Regions from separate parts of the Paenibacillus sp. J31R109 genome, predicted to be linked through region 1. Evidence: predicted binding sites of a transcription regulator. Region 1 holds the regulator's gene; the other holds the start of a gene.
The links. The regulator NrdR, encoded in region 1, represses ribonucleotide reductase genes. The targets are predictions, from matches to a motif close to AACACNATATATNGTGTT.
Positions count from the first base shown of each region.

Region 2: nrdI (class Ib ribonucleoside-diphosphate reductase assembly flavoprotein NrdI) is a predicted target of NrdR. The motif match lies at 1,695-1,712, and genes of this name have one in related genera.

Region 1 covers NZ_JCAUAR010000006.1:356,779-367,818, reverse strand. The annotation lists gene AC58QT_RS18545 (response regulator) at 1-497, opposite strand, end outside; gene AC58QT_RS18540 (GGDEF domain-containing protein) at 649-2,397, shown strand; gene AC58QT_RS18535 (HAD family hydrolase) at 2,423-3,172, opposite strand; gene polA (DNA polymerase I) at 3,333-5,996, shown strand; gene mutM (DNA-formamidopyrimidine glycosylase) at 6,055-6,915, shown strand; gene AC58QT_RS18520 (MntP/YtaF family protein) at 7,014-7,754, shown strand; gene coaE (dephospho-CoA kinase) at 7,789-8,385, shown strand; gene AC58QT_RS18510 (lytic transglycosylase domain-containing protein) at 8,382-8,966, shown strand; gene AC58QT_RS18505 (alpha/beta-type small acid-soluble spore protein) at 9,067-9,285, opposite strand; gene nrdR (transcriptional regulator NrdR) at 9,397-9,876, shown strand; gene AC58QT_RS18495 (DUF4183 domain-containing protein) at 9,979-10,449, opposite strand; gene AC58QT_RS18490 (hypothetical protein) at 10,731-10,919, opposite strand; cyclic di-GMP riboswitch class I at 10,962-11,040, opposite strand, start outside.
Region 2 covers NZ_JCAUAR010000011.1:30,352-41,391, forward strand. The annotation lists gene nrdE (class 1b ribonucleoside-diphosphate reductase subunit alpha) at 1-1,075, opposite strand, end outside; gene nrdI (class Ib ribonucleoside-diphosphate reductase assembly flavoprotein NrdI) at 1,062-1,421, opposite strand; gene serC (3-phosphoserine/phosphohydroxythreonine transaminase) at 2,015-3,103, opposite strand; gene AC58QT_RS23945 (mismatch-specific DNA-glycosylase) at 3,174-3,692, opposite strand; gene AC58QT_RS23950 (DUF1501 domain-containing protein) at 3,717-4,949, opposite strand; gene AC58QT_RS23955 (DUF1800 domain-containing protein) at 4,961-6,289, opposite strand; gene AC58QT_RS23960 (NADPH-dependent FMN reductase) at 6,415-6,966, opposite strand; gene glnA (type I glutamate--ammonia ligase) at 7,126-8,550, opposite strand; gene aroF (3-deoxy-7-phosphoheptulonate synthase) at 8,788-9,831, opposite strand; gene AC58QT_RS23975 (DUF2062 domain-containing protein) at 9,987-10,526, opposite strand; gene AC58QT_RS23980 (4-hydroxy-3-methylbut-2-enyl diphosphate reductase) at 10,563-11,040, opposite strand, start outside.

The sequences.
Region 1 (11,040 bases):
CGATTCGTTTCTTCTAAATCCAACGTGCGTTTATGTAAAAGCTCGCTCTGAGCTTTTAGCTTCTGATGGTTCAGATGCATATTGACGAAGCCATCAACCTTCATGCGCAGCATTTTTGGATGAACAGGTTTAAATAAATAATCTATCGATCCCACATGGTAGCCTCTCAAGACATGCTCAATCGAGGTACTCAAGGCAGTTAAGAATATGATCGGGATATCTTGACAAGCTTTCCGTTGTTTAATTAATTCTACCGTTTCAAACCCGCTAAGACCTGGCATCTGCACATCCATCAAAATAACCGCAATATGATCGGCAGGTTCTTTCAATAAATAGCGAAGTGCTTCCTCCCCTGATTGTAAAGAAATAACGTCATAGGAAGAAGAGGCAAGAATACTATTCAACGCCAGCAAGTTTTCATAGCGATCATCTACCGCCAAGATTTTCACTTGTTGTTCCATCGCTTGTCCTTTCTGCACGAGATCTGCGATACGCACCTAAATCTATACCACACTTTTTCGAGGAAAAAGTGAAATTCCCTCTTTTTTCATCAAAGTCTTTACATACATTTTACATAAGGTTAATCAAGCCTATCATTTGGTTTGGTAGAATGGTCATACAGGATGAACTAGATGAGGGATGATGGACATGAATGCTCAGGCAGATGTTGCAGTACAGTTCCAAAAGCTGATGGATGATCAACGTATATCTTCCGTTTATCAGCCGATTGTATCGCTAAGGGATGGTCAAGTGATGGGATATGAGGCCTTAACACGTGGCCCCGTCGATTCTCCGTTCCATTCCCCATTAGGGTTGTTTCAATATGCGGAACAACAAGGCGAACTGTATCGGTTGGAACAGCTGGCACGCGAGAAGGCTATACAAGGCTCCATCTTGGAGCATAAAGAGCAGCTGCTATTTATCAATATTTCATCACACGTATTAGAAGACCCAGGATTCATACCCGGAAAAACGTTAGATATCTTACAGAAATACGGACTTAGTCCAAGTAATGTGGTATTCGAAATTACAGAAAGAAGCTCTATCGAAGACTTTTCGCTTGCCAAAAAAATTCTTGCTCATTACCGGACACAAGGCTATCGTATTGCGATTGATGACGCGGGAGCAGGGTATTCTTCCCTTCAAGCGATTGCTGAGCTGCAGCCGGATTTTATAAAAATTGATCGCTCATTAATTGAAGATATACATAAGAATAAAGTGAAAGCGTATATTCTCGAAACCTTCGTTACTTTTGCCCAGAAAATGAACATCGCGTTGATCGCTGAGGGGATTGAACAAATAGAGGAACTGGCGAAGTTAACACAAATGGGTGTGCATTACGCACAAGGATACCTGCTCGGCAAACCCGCCATCTCACCAGCTCGGCTGCAAGATACGCATAGAATGATCATATGGCAGTATCGCAATGTACAAGGAGGCAATATGACGTGGCATATCGGTGGGTTGAAAACGCCTGTTGGCGTGTTCCATACGCAGACAATGATTTCCGAGATTGCAGATTACTTTAAGAAGAGTCAAGAAGCCGTCGGTGTTGTCATCGTGGATGACGAAAGACCAGTGGGATTGATGATGAGGGATCGCTTGTTTCAGCATTTGGCCGGGCAATACGCCTATTCCTTGTACTGGAACCGGACCATTGATAGTGTGATGGATGCGACGCCGTTGATCGTTGACGAGCAGGTAGCTGTGGAGCAAGTATCCCTTCTAGCCACATCCCGTGCTATTCACCATTTATACGATTTAGTCATTATTACGAGTAATGGGAAAATGGCTGGCGCTGCGTCGATACGAACGATTCTGGAAAGTATTACGAATGTCAGAATGGAATCCGCTCGTGTGGCTAATCCGCTGACCGGTCTTCCAGGGAATTTGCAAATAAATCGGGAATTGAGCAAACGAATTAATGAGAAAGAGCCTTTCCATGTCATTTATGCGGATTTGGATTATTTCAAGTGGTTCAATGATCGATTTGGTTTTCAAAAAGGAGACCAGCTCATTCAGTACACAGCGGATGTGATGCAGCAATCGGTCGCATTTTATGGAACACCGTACGATTTTGTGGGGCATGTTGGAGGAGACGATTTTATCGCGATCTCTACGACCGTGTCACCGAAGCTGCTCTGTCAGGAAATCATTAATCGTTTTGAATCGGGTGTAAGTCATTTTTACGAGGGAGAAGAATGGGAGCATGTGGTGGATCGGAGTGGTGTACAAGTGAAGAGCGAGGGGGTCACGTTATCGTTGTCATTAGTTATGTGCAATAGTGAATCCCCCATTGCGCTTGAGCACATTTCGCAAACAGCCGCTCAGTTAAAGAAGCAAGCAAAGGCGCATCAAGGCAGTATCTATTATTTTCAAGCCTTGGGTAGTACATAGGCAAGCAACAATATTACATAGTTGATCAGAAGGTATAAATCAATTGTTTGAATGAACGAACGATGATGACTTTCTGTTTCCCGATTCGCCTCTCCGAGATTTTCTTAATATTGGCCGGGTGAATCCACACCGCGTCCATTCCCGTTGAAGCCGCGCCGACCACATCGTTACGCCATGAATTTCCAACCATGACACTTTGACCAGCAGCCGTGCTCATCGATTTCAGGGCTTGCTCAAAAATCGCAGGATGCGGCTTTCGCGGACCATCATTCTCGGTCGTAAATAAACGATCCTGATCAAACCAGGAGGTTAGCTTCATCTTCTCTAGGTTGCGTTGCAATCGATTGCGATTGCCGTTGCTTATGATAGCCAACTTATATTGACGAGACAGCGCTTCTAGTGTATCTTCAACCCCCGGGAAAAGCGCGACGAAATGATCTTCTTTTTCTTCAATTTGATGAAAAAAGGTACGTGTAAACGCGGTGCTTACTTGCATTGGAAATGGATGGAGCGCCTTAATTAAACAAATATGCCGCAGCTCGTCGGGCGAGATAGGGCTTCGGATAGGTGATTTACGATGTCGGCTCCACTCGGCTTTATAGCTATTCAGAGCCTCTTGTGAGGTCAGTTTCGTATCCTCCGTGTCCCACCTTGCTGTGAAATCCTGCATGACTTCAAGAAAAGCGGAATCGAAGCATTGCCTGCGATCTAGAATCGTATTATTCATATCAAAGAAAATAACCTTTTTACGTGTAGGTGAGAAAAAAGGACTCATACGGAGAACCTCCTTCTGAAGACCGGACCATCTTAACGTATAAATCGTTGCAAGCAATCGTTAATTTGGGTTCCTTACATGTTTATGTAGGGAACCGTTTTTTTATTTTAATTTCGTATGCTATGATGAAGGAAGTATGTCTAAAATTGGGGTGGAACTTATGGATAAGCTAATTATTATTGATGGCAACTCAATTGCGTTTCGTGCCTTCTATGCATTGCCGCTGCTCAGTAATTCGAGTGGTTTACATACCAATGCGGTGTATGGCTTCACGACCATGCTGCTAAAATTGATTGAAGAGGAAAAGCCAACCCATTTTCTTGTTGCTTTTGACGCAGGAAAAATTACGTTTCGACATAAAGAATATACCGAGTATAAAGGCGGGCGGGCGAAAACGCCGACAGAGCTCTCGGAACAATTTCCATTAATTAAAGAATTGTTGAAGGCTTTTAAAATTCCGCAATTCGAGCTGTCCGGCTATGAAGCGGATGATATCATCGGTACGTTGACGAAGGCCGCGGATGCGAAAGGGGAGAAAGTTCTACTCGTATCTGGGGATAAGGATATGCTACAACTGGCTTCTGAGCAAGTTACGGTTGCAATTACCCGCAAGGGGATTAGTGAAATGGATCGCTTCGATCCTGAGGCAATTAAAGAGAAATACGGGCTTACGCCCCATCAAATCATTGATTTGAAGGGTCTGATGGGCGATACGTCCGATAATATTCCAGGTATTCCTGGTGTAGGTGAGAAGACGGCGCTCAAAATGCTGCATGACTTTGGCACGGTCGAAGAAGTGTTAGCGAACACAGCAAGTCTGAAAGGCAAGATGAAAGAGAAAGTCGAGGAGCATGCCAAGAGTGCCCTCATGAGTAAGGAGTTAGCCACGATTTATCGTGAGGTTCCCATGGAGACCGCTTGGGATTCGTTCCGCTATGATGGCTTCGATGGACAAGCGTTATCTAGCATGTTTCGCAAGCTGGAGTTCAAGTCACTGCTGGAGAAGATGGATTTTGGCACTGCCAGCGTAGAAGCCGAAGATCTCGTCGTCGAGAGTCTGGAAGCCGTCGCGGTTACGGAAGCCAATATCGAGACACTGATCGCTCAGTTGGACGACCATGCAGCTATCCATGTGGAAGCGGTGGGGGAGAATCCACACCAAGCTGTCATGGTTGGGGTTGTGTGGTTTATGGATGACGGAAGCGGGAATACCTCCTACTTCGTACCGTTTGCTCTGTTGCAAAGCGATGCGGGCAAGCCGCTGCGCGATTGGCTGAGCGATGCGTCGAAGAAGAAGCAACTCTTCGACCTGCATCGTGCGCAGCTGGCGCTGGCTTGGCAGGGCATCCACCTCGCAGGGGTGGATTTCGACGTGCTGCTGGCCGCCTATCTCCTCGATCCGACGGAGTCGAATCTCAGTATGAGCGGCCTGTCTGTGAAATATGGTCTGCCTAACGTGAAGGCAGACGAAGATGTATTCGGCAAAGGCGCGAAGTTTCGCCTGCCGGAAATGGCTGCGCTTAGCGACCACTTGGGCCGCAAAGCGATGGCGATGGCGCGCATGGTACCCGTGTTGCGCGATGAATTAGAGAAGAGTGGTATGCACCACCTCTTCTACGAGCTTGAACTGCCCCTCTCCGGCGTTCTCGCGGAGATGGAGATGCGCGGCATCGCGGTGGATGCCGAAGGGCTTAAATCGCTCGGCGTGGAGCTTGGTAAACAGCTGGACACGATCATGTCCAGCATTTACAAGCTTGCCGGCGTCGAGTTCAACATCAACTCACCGAAGCAGCTCGGTGAGATTCTGTTCGAGAAGCTGGGGCTGCCAGCTTCGAAGAAGACCAAGACCGGCTATTCGACGGATGCCGAGGTGCTCGAGCGCCTTGCGCCCTACAACGAAGTGGTAGGGCAGATTCTCCACTACCGCTCGCTTGCGAAGCTGCAGTCGACGTACGTCGAGGGGCTGCTCAAAGAGGTGCGGCCAGAGACCGGTAAGGTGCACACCTATTACCGGCAGACCATTGCCGCGACGGGACGTCTCAGCAGCCAATTCCCGAACCTCCAGAACATTCCGATTCGTCTGGAGGAGGGCCGGAAGATCCGCAAGGTTTTCGTTCCATCCGAACCAGGATGGTACATTCTCGCTGCGGATTACTCCCAGATCGAGCTGCGCGTGCTAGCGCACATCTCGCAGGATGAGAAGCTGAAGGAAGCGTTCCTTCAGAATATGGACATTCACACGAAGACGGCGATGGACGTCTTCGGCGTAGAAGAAAGCGCCGTCGACAGCAATATGCGTCGACAAGCGAAAGCCGTTAACTTCGGTATCGTTTACGGTATTAGCGACTACGGTTTGTCTCAGAATTTAGACATTACCCGCCGGGAAGCTGCGCAATTCATTGAACAGTATTTCGCCGTATTCCAAGGGGTTCGCCGATATATGGATGACATCGTCAAGGATGCTCGCAGAGATGGGTATGTAACGACACTGCTGCAGCGCCGCCGAATGTTGCCCGAAATTACGCATTCCAACTTTAATATCCGTTCTTTCGCTGAACGTACCGCTATGAATACGCCTATTCAAGGAACTGCCGCTGATATCATCAAGCTAGCCATGGTTCAAATGGCAGATCGATTGGTTAAAGAAGGACTGAAAAGCCGTATGCTGCTTCAAGTACACGATGAGCTTGTCTTTGAAGTGCCGGCAGACGAGCTCGAAATGATGAAGTCGTTGGTTCCTGAAGTCATGGCAGCAGCACTGAAACTGGACGTTCCTTTACGTGCTGACGTTGATTACGGTCTCACTTGGTATGATGCGAAGTAACACGGAGCATGCAGGATGTGCTGCGTACGGATTTAACAACTAGAAGGAGGTGAACACCTTGCCAGAGCTACCCGAGGTCGAAACCGTCAAACGAACTTTAAATGAGTTAATCACAGGCAAAACGATCGCTAATGTTGTGGTGAGGCTGCCTCGTATTATCCAAAAGCCGGACGATATTCAGCAGTTTGAAACCTTGTTGCAAGGTCAAACGGTTGAAACGATTGAGCGAAGAGGCAAGTTTCTACGCTTCGTGCTCACGGACTACGTGATGGTCTCCCATCTGCGCATGGAAGGCCGCTATGGTTTGTATGCCGGCGATGATCCGCTAGAGTTGCATACGCATGTGTTGTTTCGTTTTACAGATGAAAGTGAGCTGCGGTACAAAGATGTGCGCCAATTCGGCACGATGCATCTATTCCCTAAGGGGGAAGAGCTTGCACAGCCTCCGCTCGTTAAACTCGGTCTTGAGCCGCTCGATGAGGCGTTCACGTACGAAGCGTTTCGCGGTGCCATTGCCCATCGAGCTACGAAGATCAAGCCGCTCCTGCTCAATCAAGCATATATTGTGGGCATCGGGAATATTTATGTAGACGAGTCCCTCTTCTTAGCGGGCATTCATCCCGAAAGGGAAGCTTCCTCGCTGAGTAAGAAGGAGCTAGCGTTGTTGCATGAGTCGATCATTCGAACCCTTCAAGATTCGGTTGATGTGGGCGGATCATCCATTAAATCGTATGTGAATGGACAAGGAGAAATCGGCCTTTTCCAGCACCAATTGAACATTTATGGACGACAATTACAGCCCTGCAAAACGTGTGGTAATGAAATTGTCAAAACAGTTGTAGGCGGCAGAGGGACACACATTTGTCTCACGTGTCAGCCACTTAAGCCCAAGCGGTCCCGAAAGAAGTCGGAGAAATAGGAACGAGAAGCGTACCCTCCCCATATGATATGGAGTACTTAGCCTAGGTAATAGCCCATGAGGCCTGTTAGTTAGGTAAAACGCTTAGGAGGGTTTGTATGCTTCCTGTCATTTCTCTGCTCATTTTGGCTTTTGCAGTTTCATTGGACGGTTTCGGTGTTGGTGTCATGTATGGGTTACGCAAAATCCGAATACCGCTGGTTTCAATTGGAATTATATCGCTATGGTCTGGTATTATTATATATACATCGATGCAGATCGGCGTTTTGATGTCGTCCTTTATGTCCCCAGGGGTTGCCAAACGTATTGGGGCTTTCATCCTTATCGGTATTGGTGTGTGGGCTCTTATTCAGATGAGACAAGGGCAAAAAAACCAAACGCAACAGGAGCAGCCTGCCAATACGCCAGATCAAGCGGTGGTCAGCAGTATGCCCTACAGCGAGATTCGCAACTCTGGTTACGTGGAGCCAGTGACGTTTGATACGCTGCAGCGCACCAAAGAAATTCTGAGTATTGAGCTAAAACGGTTTGGCCTTGTGATTCAAATATTGCGGACGCCTTCCATAGCGGATGTTGATAAGTCAGGGAATATCTCAGCTTCTGAGGCTACATTACTCGGCTTAGCGCTCTCATTGGATGCTTTCGGAGCGGGCATTGGTGCTGCTCTAATCGGGTTCGTGCCGTTATTAACGGCTTCTGTTATTTCGATTTCAAGCGGATCCTTGCTTGCAGTTGGCTTGCGGATTGGTTTCCGATATGCCGAGATGAATTGGATGAAAAAGCTGTCGATCCTTCCTGGATGTGTACTTATTATCATGGGACTTTTGAAAATGCTATAGTTCACTATCAATGAACTTTTAGGAGAGAAGCGATATGAATATCGGCTTAACAGGAGGTATTGCCTGTGGAAAAAGCACGGTTAGCCGTATGCTCGTTAGCCGTGGTGCCCTTTTAATCGATGCCGATCAGATTGCTCGTGATGTTGTCGAGCCTGGCAGTCCTGTTCTTGAACAGGTTGCTGCTGCTTTTGGACAAGCTGTGATTGGGCACGATGGATCATTGCAGCGTAAGATGCTCGGTGAAATCATTTTTGGATCCCCTGAAGCTCGGCAACAGCTTGAGGGATTGCTTCATCCTCCTATTCGTGCAAGGATGCGCGAGCAGATGACAACGTATGAACGGGACTATCCCACCAAGCTGGTTGTGGTCGATGTTCCTTTACTCATAGAATCGAATTTGGTGTCCATGTTTGAGGAGATCATGGTTGTTTATATTCCGCGTCACTTGCAGTTGGAACGACTGATGCAGCGAGATGGCTTGTCAGCAGAGACTGCTCAGCTTCGTCTTGATGCACAGATGTCGATTGAAGAGAAGCGTAAGCTTGCAGATATTGTGATTGATAATAGTGGGACTTGGGAAGAAACCAACATGAGGGTAGAGCGGTTTTGGGCAGGGAAGGGATTAGCATGACGTTCTTTCGAAAAAAGCGAATGTTTGCTATTCTGCTAATTGCTTTTGTCATGATCCTCTTCATGAATAGCGCAATTATAGGCAGAAAGCTATACCCCATCTACTTTGAGCAGGAGATTAAGCAAAGCGCGGCGAAACACAATATAGACCCTTTTCTAATTGCAGCCATTATTCGAGTTGAAACGAATTATAAATATCATTTAGAATCAAGTAAAGGGGCATTAGGCCTTATGCAGCTTATGCCTGATACCGCTGAATGGATTGTTGAATCGACGAATTTAGGGCCTCATACGCAAGAAGATTTGCTTCGTGTAGATATGAATATTTTTCTAGGATCTTGGTATCTGAATTGGCTGATCAAGCATTATAATGGGAACTTAATCTACGCTATCGCGGCGTATAATGCAGGACAAGGTAATGTGAATAAATGGAAGAATAATCAAGTGTGGGACGGAACCGAGTCGAATATCAGTGATATTCCTTTTGGTGAAACACGTCATTATGTGCAGCGTGTGCTGTATTATTATGAGAAGTATACGAAACTGTACACGGAGCAATGGAACGGCAACGGAGCTGCATAGCGGACTTGGCAAAAACAAAGAAGCATTGGACTAGCTCCCGGGGGAGCGAGGAGTCCAATACTTCCTGTTTGGCAGAGTCAAAAGCGTGCGCAATTCAAGATTACTTGAATTGACCTGCTAGAGATTGTTCTGCGATTTGTACCAGGCGACGAGTGATGCTACCACCAATAGAGCCAGTGTCACGAGAAGTCATGTTGCCATAGTAGCCATCTTGTGGGATAGCGATACCTAGCTCCTGAGCTACCTCATACTTCAACTGATCCAAGGCTGCGTTAGCTTGTGGAACGACTAAAGTATTGCTGCTTCTGTTTGAACTCATGTCTGTTCACCTCCTTGTCGGTTGGTAAATCTATTGTGTGCAGAACTCCAAACTTCAAGACATGTAACATCTGGTAAAGATATTTCCAAGAGAGAAAGGAGAGGAAAGCGAATGAAATGCCCGTTCTGTGACCATTCTGGTACGAAAGTGCTTGATTCGAGGTCTGCCAATGAGAACAAATCCATACGTCGTCGCCGTGAATGCGAGAAATGCGCTAGAAGATTCACGACTTTCGAAATGGTTGAAGAAACACCTTTAATTGTGATTAAAAAAGATGGAAGTCGGGAAGAATTTAGTCGTGAGAAAATTTTACGTGGCTTAATTCGTGCTTGTGAAAAAAGACCGGTTTCCATGGAGCGGCTAGAGATGCTCGTCTCTGAAGTCGAAATGCAGCTTCGCACGACAGCTCACGCCGAAGTCGATAGCCTTGGCATTGGTGAAATTGTGATGGAGCAATTGTACCCCGTCGATGAAGTGGCCTACATTCGCTTCGCCTCTGTCTATAGGCAATTCAAGGACATCAATATGTTCTTGAAGGAGTTAACGCAAATATTGGGAAAGCATGATGTTGGTCTGCTTAGGGACAAATAAGTAGCACCTGCTGCACAAATGACACAAAGCCGCATCACCTCGTGAAACGTTATGAGGGGGTGCGGCTTTTCTATGTTCACCATTTGATAAGGATGGGGTTGACTAATGCGTATTAACCGTTGTTGTCACAACTAAATTGTTCGTTGTTGAGGTGGAGGTAGAAGTTGAAGTGGAAGTAGAGGTGGAGGAGGCAGTGAACGATAAGGTTTCTAAATTCACCGATACCCCAATGGTGAGCCCAGTATTAATGACTAAACTAGCTGTCGTTAAAGTCGTTAAGTAGCTTAACTGAAGAACACCATTTACAAAAACATTGTAGTATCCATTACTGCCAGGAACCGTCAGACTGTTGCTAGGCAAGTTAGCTCCTGTGTCGTCCCTGAAGCTAGATGAAAGAATCGTAGTTACGCCTCCAAGAATATTTCCTAATACCACATTAGCCGTAAATCGTTTGACAAGCGGGGTAAGCGTCGTAGTTGTCGTAGTTGATGTTGTCGTTGAAGTTGATGTTGTAATTGTTCCTGAGACTACACTAGTCGCTGTTAAATGGAGTGTAATCAAGTGTTCGCTCATGGTTGTCCTCCTTTCAGCATGGGTAGATGCAACTCTAGTACTTGCTATATCATATGTTCAAAAATACTAGTTTGATTGGGAAATTCAGAGGGTGACACGAATTGATTTGTTTTTTTTCGAAATGTGACAAAAAATAAAAAAAAGACAGCGCATGGTGCGCTGTCTTTGGCTGCTTCATAGAGGGAAAGTCAATAATGATGCGCCCTCATGAGCTTTTGAAAAAAAAAAATTCTATTGACATCAACCGACTGTATTTTTGTTAGTGATAAGGCATAATTCGGTTATTGAATGCGTTTGTCCAGTTCACTTCGAAGAAAGTGAATGAACCGAATGGCTTCATCCGACGTTAATAAATTGCTGCCAAACGAGAATGAGAACATGTCCAAAATATCATGATCAGGAAGATGCAAGCTGTCAATCAATTGCATGACGTCTAGACTCATATTACCGTCAATCACCGTTTTATTCATGGTACAGATTCCTCCTTTGTCGTACTGTCATCATCGGATGGAGGCGGTAGCTGGCTGACATTTTGGACAATCACAATGGCCAATTTAGTCCCTCTAGCTTTGCGTCACCACTTTTCAGTGG
Region 2 (11,040 bases), on a different contig from region 1:
TCGCATTCGTACGATTCATCATATATGGATAACCGGATTCCAGTTGAGTTGTCGCAATTTTGGTCAGCATATCACGTGCCTGCATGACGACTTTCTTTTTGACTTTCGGATTCGCTAGGAGTTCATCATACATCTCATCCATATCCAGGTCATCGAGATGCTTGCCATAGGCTTGAAGAACGGTATAAGGTGCAAAAATATGTAGAGGCTTGTTTTCCTCCGCCAGCTTATAAAACTTATTCGGAACAATAAGTCCGATCGAAAGAGTTTTCAAACGGGATTTCTCATCCGCGTTAATTTTCTTGCTATCCAAGAATTCCAATACGTCCCAGCCAAAAATATTATAATACGCCGCGCCTGAACCCTTGCGTTGTCCCATCTGATCCGCATAAGAGAACGCATCCTCCATCAGCTTAAGGACAGGTATAATTCCTTTTGCCGCGCCCTCAACACCTTTAATCGTTTCACCACGACCACGAAGCTTCGATAAATTCACGGCTACCCCGCCGCCAATTTTGGAAAGCTGCATGCACGTTGCGAGTACATAGTTGATGGAATTTAAGGAATCGTCCATTTCCAATAAGAAGCAAGATACCATTTCACCTCGACGACTCTTACCTGCGTTCAGGAATGTAGGTGTCGCTGGCTGCAACCGTTGCTCCATCATGGACAGGGCCAGTACTCGTGCTGTCTCGGCATTTCCGCGACCTAAGTACAGGGCTACAATCGCTACGCGATCTGGAAAATGCTCCAGATATAACGTCTTATCATCACTGCGTAAAGCGTAATCTGTATAAAATTTCGAAGCTGCCATATACGATGCGAACTCGAATTGATTGTCATGTGCCACTTGATACACGCTGTTTACTTCAGCTTCGGTGTATTTGTCATAAACATTCTCGTAGAAGTTATTGTCGATCATGTAACGAACCTTCGAAGAGGTATCGGGGAATGTGAGGCTTTTGCTGTGGACTTCCTTCATAAACACTTCAACAGCTTCTTTATCCTTCTCTAATTGGAAGAAACCATCCATACCGCGTTGCATTAATTCATTATTAAGTTCAATGTGCCGCAATTGCTTGTACCCCCTGAACAAATCGTTCTACATCATTTTTGGTGCCAGATAATTCGAATTTCGTTAATACGGGAACATCGTAAAGTGCAGAGATCGTATCTGCGCTTTTGGCGAAGCCATCACCCCAGTTGCGATTACCGCTAGCTGCTACGCCTTGAAGACGAGAAGAATTACTTTCTAGGAAAGAAGCTACCTTGGGAGGAATTTGACCAAAACCAGTTGTGTACGTCACGAGAACGAATGGCTCGTCCATCGTCATCGCTTCCTCAATCTGAACTGCAGGCATTTGGAGTTTCGCAATAAAACGGCGAACATTTCCAGTCTTCGAATCGTAAGCAATTATCATAGCTTCCGTCTCCTATCATTATCAATTCTCTCTATCTTGTGCCAACACTTGCTAGTAACCTATATGTAGTAAAAATGCTCATTCTATCGTCTGCCACTCGTGGGTGATACTACCCTGTAATCGACAGAATCTGCGTTTTCGTAACGACTCCGTACGCGGTCAAAAAAGCTTAAAACCTGCGTTATTACTTGGTTTCCGCCGCTATTTGAGCCTTCAGCCAGCAATCTCGCAACGCGCTTTTTATCACGACATCTAGTTGATAGTTTCAAATTTATATCAATATATTGTGTTTGTCAACGAGGTAAAAGGCCTATTTACATTTCCAAAACACCAAACCCTAGACGGGGCGTGGCTCGATAGGTTTAGAAAAAATATTTTAATTTTTCACTTGATTTTTTCAGAAATGTCGAAATGCCTAGGACCATTATCACCCACTAGATCTAGTTGCAACTTCTCTCTCAATCATCCTCTTTAAACCTTCTCAGAGACCCTCTAGAGGCTTCAGAACACTTCGATTGAAACTCTATGCCTCCGACAAAAAAAAGCTATCCATGCGCACACGAGGGTGCCATGAATAGCTTCCTTCTTTTGTATTAGCTGTTGCGTTGTTGGAAATCAGTCATGAATTCAGCAAGTGCTTTACATGAAGCGTAAGGTACAGCGTTATACGTGGATGCACGTAAACCGCCAACGCTGCGGTGACCTTTCAAACCAACAAAACCTTGCTGCTCGGTTTCTTTAATGAATTTCTTTTCCAGCTCTTCATCTTGCAAGCGGAAAGTAATATTCATGTTAGAACGGCTTCCTAGATCCACTGGTCCACGATAGAAGCCATTGCTGCTATCGATTGCGCTGTAAATGAGGCCTGATTTTTCGATATTATTCTTTTCAATAACTGTTAATCCGCCTTGCTCCTCAATCCATTTCAACACCAGATTCACCATGTAAATGGAATAAGCCGGTGGCGTGTTATAAAGGGAATTGTTTTTGCTATGCGTTTCATAACGCATCATCGTAGGGATTGTTTTCGGCAGATCAACGAGTAAATCGTCTTTAATAATCGCCACAGTCACGCCAGACGGTCCAAGGTTCTTCTGTGCTCCCGCATAGATCATGCTGAACTTCGACACATCAACCGGGCGGCTCAAGATATCACTGGACATGTCACCGATTAAAGGTATGTTGCCTGTATCCGGGAAGCTTTGGAACTGCGCACCCTCAATTGTTTCATTGGAAGTGATGTGCAGATAAGCTGAATTCGGATCAAGGTTAATTTCACTTAGAGCAGGAATTTTCATGAATTTCTGTTCTTTCGAACTAGCTGCAAGAGAAACTTCTCCAAATAGCGCTGCTTCTTGTACAGCCTTCTCGGCCCAAGCGCCTGTCAACACGTAGCTGCCAACCTTGCCAGCTTTTAAGAAATTCATAGGTATCATGGAGAACTGAGAGCTCGCTCCACCTGTCAAAAAGAGAATTTGGTATCCATCTGGAATACCGAAAATACGCTTCAACAGCGCTTGTGTTTCATTATGTACTTGCTCATATTCCGAACTACGGTGAGATATTTCCATGATGGACATGCCAATACCTTTAAAATCAACAAATTCCTCTTGCGCTCTTTGAAGTACTTCGAGCGGTAACGCCGCAGGCCCTGCGTTAAAGTTATAGGCCCTGTTTCCCATGAGTGACCACACCTTTGCTTTTGTATTATGGCTATGATAGCAATATTCTGATCAAGCATCAAGTAAAACCTCAAACAAGCTCTCCAAGCGCAGGTCGAATACCGCTGTAAATCGCAACCATTTCCTCCAGCTTCATCCGAACAAGACCGCTCGAAGACGGGCATACATAATCGACAACACCGTCTACCATCGGGTTCGGTTGAATCCCCCATGCAATACCTCTGCGGCCGCTATATTGCTCATAAACACCTTTCCCCACGAAGCACACCACCTTAGGTCGGAAGTACTCGATTTTCTCTTTCAAAATACGTCTGCCTTCTCGATACTCCTCCACCGTGATTTCTGCTGCGGTTAGCGAGGGGCGTGCTACGATATTCGTGAAGCCGTACCCAATTTGAAGGAGATCGCCATCCTCTTGTGGTTTGTAGAGCCTAGGCGTTAAACCTGCCTGCAGCAGGATGCGATAGAATCGATTACTCGGATTCGCATAATGATGCCCCGTTTCACCAGATCGGATACTCGGGTTATAACCAACGAAGAGAATTTGCAGCCCCTCCGCGATATGATCTGATATTGCCGCTAATTCCAAGCAGGCACCACCTTCTATCTCTCATTAAATAAATTTTAAATTCTCATAAGATTTGCCCAGCACGCTGGTTGTATCTCCTTTTAACCACGAGTCAATTAACGTACTATAGACGGAGCGGAAATCCACCTCATATTTTAAATCATCATTGTCTAGGTTACTCAAGTTGGGATAAGCGCCATACAGCCCGCCTTTTACTTTACCGCCAATAACGAACATCGGCGCCGCTGTACCGTGGTCTGTCCCACCGCTTCCGTTCTCTTTCACGCGACGACCGAACTCGGAAAACACCATCACAGTCACACGATCCTGTAATCCCTGTGCCTGCAAATCCTGATAGAAGGCCGTCAGCCCTTCATCGACCTGAGTAAGCATTTGTGCATGCTGCTGCTTTTCATCCGCATGATCATCAAATCCACCTACCTCTACATTGAAGAGTCGCGTACCCGACTTTCCAGCCAACAGCTTCGTCACAAGCTGCAAGTCTCTCGCAAAATTCGAATTCGGGTACTCTATTTTCTTCGTATAGGTGGCGGCAAGTGATTGAATCGCTTCGACGCTCTTATAGGCTTCTGACCCTCTAACTGATGCGACACGCAGCTGTTCCAACGGATTGGATGCCCCATACATATCCAAGAAGGCTTTAGTTATTCTATTCTTGTCCATGAGGGCCGTCTTAGGATCAAATACATGATAGGATTCCAGGGATTGAATTACAGGAAAGCTGGATCGATCTGAGGCGAATGCTTTGCTGCCTGAACCGCCGATTTGAATCACTTTGAGCGGGTTTGGATTATGCGGCAAGGAAGACTCCGCGTATCTGGCCAACCAGCCGCTGCGGCTCATCTTTGCAGGTTCTGCCGTTTGCCAGATCTCCATAGAGCGAAAGTGGGAACGATTAGGCTCTGGATAACCGACTCCTTGTATAATAGCCATTTTTCCTAATTTATACAACGCTGCTAAGCCCGTGAGACTGGGATGCAGGCCAACTTGATTATTAAGCGTCAAGACTTCTTTTTGCGCATATGCAAGCGTTGGTCGCGTATCATAGTATATACCTTGTCCATATGGAATCAACGTATTGATACCGTCATTCCCGCCGCTTAATTGCACAACAACCAGCACCGGTTCATCCACGTCGGGTTCGGAACTACCAGCCCATATAGATTTCCCTGTTTCTGTGAACAGTGCACCGCCAAGCCCCAGGGTTGCGAATAACGCCGTACCTTTAATTAGAAAATCTCTTCTCGTTAATTTCACAAAGTTCCCCCCTATTTCATTTGAGCTTCTGGACTGATCAATACGAGCTGCAAGAGACCACGCAAGCCTGTCAGCTTTTGCTTCACTTGCGCGTTATGTACAATGGTATCGTCTGCATAAGCACTTAAGCTTCGCTGTGTTTGTTCGGATAAATCCGCAACTCCTATGCGCTCTGCATAAATCTTCGCCCAGGCCAATGAGGATTCCCCTTGATCAGGTTTCATTTCTGGCGCGTTCAGCTGTTGTCCGTTCATTTGCTTTGCAATGCCCTCCGCGAACTGATATCTCGCCAATAAGCAATTCGTTGTGAGCCATGAGGCGCCGCCTCTCCAGCCCGCAACGTCAGGAGGGACGAATAGCTCCTGCCCCATCTTGCGCATCGCTTGCGCGTGCCCCTTGGCGACAGAGAGCTTGCAGCATTTGAGAATACCTGCTACATAATCCGCCGGTGTTTTGATGAGCGCCATTCTATGATTCTCTGCGTAGAATTCATCGGATAGGAATAGTTCTTGCAGCACTTCCCCCACGGTTTGCTTTTGTGTGATTAATGCTACTAGGCTCTGAACCCAGCTCTCCGAAGGTGTATCGGTTGCAAAATAGTGCAACAACTTAACAGCTAAGAACATTGGCAAAGCTTTTTGATGAAATAAAATGTCAATCACATCATCTGCATCTAACTTACCGCTTTCTCCCAGCAATGTTTTGGCATCGTTATCGTGTTGCTTCGCATTATAGTTCACCTTTTGTTCGTTCTTATTATACGACCAGCCAGTGAACGCCCGCGCCGACTCCTTCACATCCGTCTCGGTATAATGGCCGATACCTAGCGTGAATAGCTCCATCACCTCACGGGCATAATTTTCATTCGGCTTGCCCTTCTTGTTCTGATTCACATCCAGCCAAATCATCATGGCAGGGTCCTTGCCGATTTCAGTAAGCAGCTCTTTGAAGTTCCCCAGGGCATAGGTGCGAAAAAGTTCATTTTGTTTCGCCATAAGTGAGGCATCCTTCACTTTATAATTAGCTGTCGCGAAATGCCCATGCCAAAACAGCGTCATCTTCTCAATGAGCGGCGTAGGGGAATTGACCATGCGATAAAGCCAATATATCTGCTGATCCACGAGTTGCAACGGGTCCAAGGCTTTCTTACCATCCGTATGAAATTGATCGAAAGGAACGGGATCCGGTGCTTTATCAAGCAATTTCTCACCCCTGACTAAACGCCGAACTGTTTCCTCCCTGCCTAACGACAAGCAAGCCGCAACCTCCTCTTTCGTTGAACCAAAACCTGCACGCCGTAACAAATGAACAACTTCTGTGTTTGTCCACTGGGCTCCCATATTCTCCCCACCGTTCATTTTTTACCATACTGTACCATATAAATGTGTCAAAAGTGTGTAGAAATACAAAAAGGCCAAGTCTAATGACTTGGTCCTATTTTGATATGTATGCCTACGCGTTACCCTTATGCTCGTCCCGAAAGCTGCTCAGCAAGCGTAAGAAAAGAGCCAACTACACGACGTATTCTCTTATCAATATCGGGTTGAATGTCTTCGAAACTAGCATCTACTCGGAAGCTCTTCCGCTGATCCCCGCCAATGGAAATCCATTCCGGACAGTTAATTCCGTGTAGATTGCGAATCGTCGTCTGCATCTGTGTCAGTGAGCTGACAGCAACTGCTCCACCAGAAGAGCTGATTGATAGCACAGCTTTATTCTTGAAATGATCCTGCCCAACATGATCAAGCGCATTTTTCAATACGCCCGACATGCCGCTGTGATATTCTGGGGTTGCCAGTACAATCGCATCGGCGGACAGCATCGCATGTTTAAATGCCTCCAAGGCTGGGTGAGTGTCCCCTTCATCTTCAGGCGAATAAAACGGTAATGGTGTTCGGTATAGATCTAGGAGTGCTACCTCATGTTGTTCCTGCATAGCCAAATGCTGAATATATGCAGCAAGTCGTGTACTTGTAGCAGCGCTATGATTACTTCCCGCAACAATCGTAATTTTCATTAATGTCATCCTTCCTTTGCTAAACATCTCTCGCTAATTATACCTGACAATTATACTTTGTATATACTTATGTTTAGTAATTAATAAAAAGAAAACTGCTCCTCCATAGCGTCCTATGAAGGGGCAGTTTCTATGATCATACTTGATAAGTGCTAAAAATTAGCAATCGAAGTAAAGGTTGTACTCGTGCGGGTGAATACGGATTGCAACTTGTTTCGCTTCGCCGCGTTTCAAGTCGATGTAGTTATCGATGAAGTCTTGTGTGAATACGCCGCCTTCAAGCAAGAAGTCGGAATCAGCTGCAAGAGCATCCAAAGCTTCGTCTAATGTACCAGGAACGCTGCGGATTTCAGCTTTCTCAGCATCGGACATTTCATAGATGTTTGTATCGAAAGGACCGTATCCAAGAGCACGTGGATCGATTTTCTTTTTGATACCGTCAAGACCAGCCATCAACATTGCTGCGAAAGCAAGGTATGGGTTAGCTGTGCTATCAGGTGTACGGAACTCAATACGGCAACCTTTTGGTGTCACAGCTGCGATTGGAATACGAACTGCTGCAGAACGGTTACCTTTGGAGAATACAAGGTTTACCGGAGCTTCGTAACCAGGAACTAGACGTTTGAAGGAGTTTGTACTTGGGTTCGTGATCGCGATCAACGCTGGAGCGTGATACAGGATACCACCGATGTAGTTGATAGCCATTTCGGACAAGTTAGCATATGAACCTTTTTCGTAGAACAAAGGGTTACCTTCGTTGAAAATGGACATATGAACGTGCATTCCGCTACCGTTGTCACCAAATAGTGGTTTCGGCATGAAAGTAGCTACTTTACCGTATTCTCTCGCTGTGTTAGCAACGATGTACTTGTATTTAAGCAGGTTGTCTGCTGTTTTAGTCAATGTGTCAAAACGGAAGTTGATTTCAGCTTGACCAGCTGTTGCCACTTCGTGGTGATGACGTTCGATGCGTAGACCTGCGTCAGCAAGCTTATTACACATTTCGGAACGGATATCTTGTTGAGAATCGATTGGAGCTACTGGAACGTAACCGCCTTTAACTGGAACTTTATAAGCAAGGTTACCGCCTTCTTCTTTACGGCCTGTGTTCCAACCAGCTTCTTCGGAGTCAACTTCGAAGTAAGATTTGTTCATACCATTTTCGAAACGTACATCATCAAAAATGAAGAATTCGGATTCTGGTGCGAAGTATGCAGTTGTACCAACACCAGTTGTTTGCAAATACTCTTCAGCCTTTTGAGCGATGCTACGTGGATCACGGTCATAACGGTCGCCTTCAGGTGTATGGATGTTGCTCATAATTACTAGTGTAGGGTGTGCTGTGAAAGGATCTACATACGCAGTTTCCGTATCTGGCATCATTACCATGTCAGATTGTTCAATACCACGGAATCCTGGGATGGATGAACCGTCAAAAGCTACGCCATTTACGAATGTTTCTTCATCTACTTCTGTAGAAGGCAAAGAGATATGTTGCGCTTTACCGGAAAGACCAACGAAACGAAAATCTACCCACTCAATATTTTTTTCCTTGATAAGGTTCAACACGTTTTGAACTGACATTTAAAAAACCCTCCCATTTCCGTACATTCAACGTACTTTGCATGATTAATGTTCAACTTTTGCTTGTTTTCTTTCACATATTATATAGCGATTCCTCTAAGACAGTCAATACTTATGTCAGGTATTTTTTAAAGATGTGTAAGCTATGCTTACACAATTTCACATAGTTCTCATATATCCAAAAACAGGAAACGGATTCCCCTATTTCTTGGGAATCCGTTGGTGTGAATCCGTATATTAGGCCAAAATAGGCTCTTTCTTCGTATCAAACTTCTTACCTAGTAATGGAGCCAGCTTCTCAAGATCATTCAGCAAGTGGGCAAATTGATCTGGGAACAACGACTGTACGCCGTCGCCTGTCATTGAATTATCAGGGTCCGTGTGCATTTCAATAATTAATCCGTCCGCACCCGCTGCTACAGATGCCTTCGTCATTGGCACTACAAGCTCTCTGCGTCCTGTGCCATGACTTGGATCGGAGATGACTGGCAAGTGACTTAATTGTTTAAGTACAGGAATCGCCGATAAATCTAACGTGTTACGTGTGTAAGTCTCGAATGTACGGATTCCGCGTTCACAAAGCATAACGTTCGGATTGCCGCCAGCAAGAATGTATTCCGCTGCGTTCAAGAATTCGTCATACGTAGAGCTAAATCCACGTTTCAGCAAAACTGGGGTTTGAATCGTTCCTAATTTGCGAAGAAGATCAAAGTTCTGCATATTACGTGTTCCTACTTGAAGAATGTCCGCGTATTGCGCACAGACATCTACGTACTCCGGCGTCATAACTTCTGTAATCGTAAGTAGACCATGTTTTTTACCTGCTTCTGCCATCATGATCAAACCTTCAACGCCTACACCTTGGAAACTGTAAGGGCCTGTTCTTGGTTTAAAAGCACCGCCGCGAAGCACCTGTCCGCCAGCTGCTTTTACTAAGCGCGCAATCTCATCGATTTGCTCTGGTGTTTCTACAGCACAAGGTCCACCCATGACAACAAGTTGTTCGCCACCGATTTCAACACCTTTAATAGAAATAACAGTATCGGCTGGGTGGAAATCGCGGCTAGCCAATTTGTATGATTTCGAAATTTTAACTACTTGCTCTACACCAGACATCTGACGAAGCTGTTCAGCTAACTTCGGATCCGCTTGACCGATGATCCCAATTACTGTGCGATCCTCACCTTTGGAAACATGAGCTTGAACCCCTTGCTTCTCGATAAATTGGACAATTTCCTGAATACGCTCATCTGACGTTTTGTTCGATGTAATTGCGATCATGTGATCCACGCTCCTAATTCATATGATATGGGATAATTTATTATAAATTTCGCTTACACACTTCAACGCTTGTTCGCTTCTACGCTTTTATGCTTTTAACCACTAAAGCAAATATACAACGCTTGACGATATTTCGTCAAGCGCAAATTTATTATCTATTCATTTGTTTCCGCAGGAGCCAACTGATCCTTACGGATTCTACGTTTTTCTTTACGGCGATTCGTGTGGTATTTAAGTAGGAGCACGACAGGGAAATAAGCAATAAGACCAAGAATAAGACCAACGACCATCCCACCGACAATTAAATCCAAACCGCTGCGAATTATATTAGAGAGCAGATGTGGCAGATGATGGATCAGATAGATCTTAAAATGCTTCGGCACTAAATATTCCCCGACCTGCTTATTAAGAATGGAAAAAGGTATATAGATGACTTTACCGAACACAAAGCCAATTAATGCCGCAGGCAAGTTCCCTCTCAGTAGATAAACCAAAGGAAAAATAAGAACGAACGCAAATCCTGCTGTCGGTAAAGTGAACATCTCAACGAATAGACCAATCGAAAATCCTCTTGCTACCATGGAAGGTCCACCCTTAGCACGTAAAAGAAGTAAATATTTGAACTTAAACCAACGTTTGGTACTTTTCCAATCGTAGCGAGCTTTCATCATTTTCACCTTCTGAGTACTTTGCATGCTAGTTTCAATCCCGTCGAGTGGAATAAGCAGGAACTACACGGTACTTGCTGCTTTGGATTTAACAGTGGGAATTAGCTTCTTCATATTGATAGTACGTTTTATCTCCCAGCTGGTTTCATCTTTCGCATCGTAGTTCTCCAAGTAGGTAATTACCTCTTTGGTAATCGGTGTTGGCGTGGAAGCCCCCGAGGTTACACCGACTTTACGAACGTTGGCTAACCAAGCTAAGTTCAATTCGGAGACATCCGAAATTCGGTACGCCATGACACCAGCGATCTCTTGCGAAACCTGTGCCAAACGGTTCGAATTGTTGCTTTTGGGATCTCCGACAACTATAACAAGATCAACTTCCTTGGCTTGCTCCGCGACAGCTTCTTGACGAACCTGCGTAGCTAAACAAATTTCGTTATGAATTTCGGCTTTTGGAAAAAGATCTAGCAACCGATTCATGATATGCTTGATATCCCATTGGCTCATCGTTGTTTGGTTCGTAATAATAATGCGATTGGAT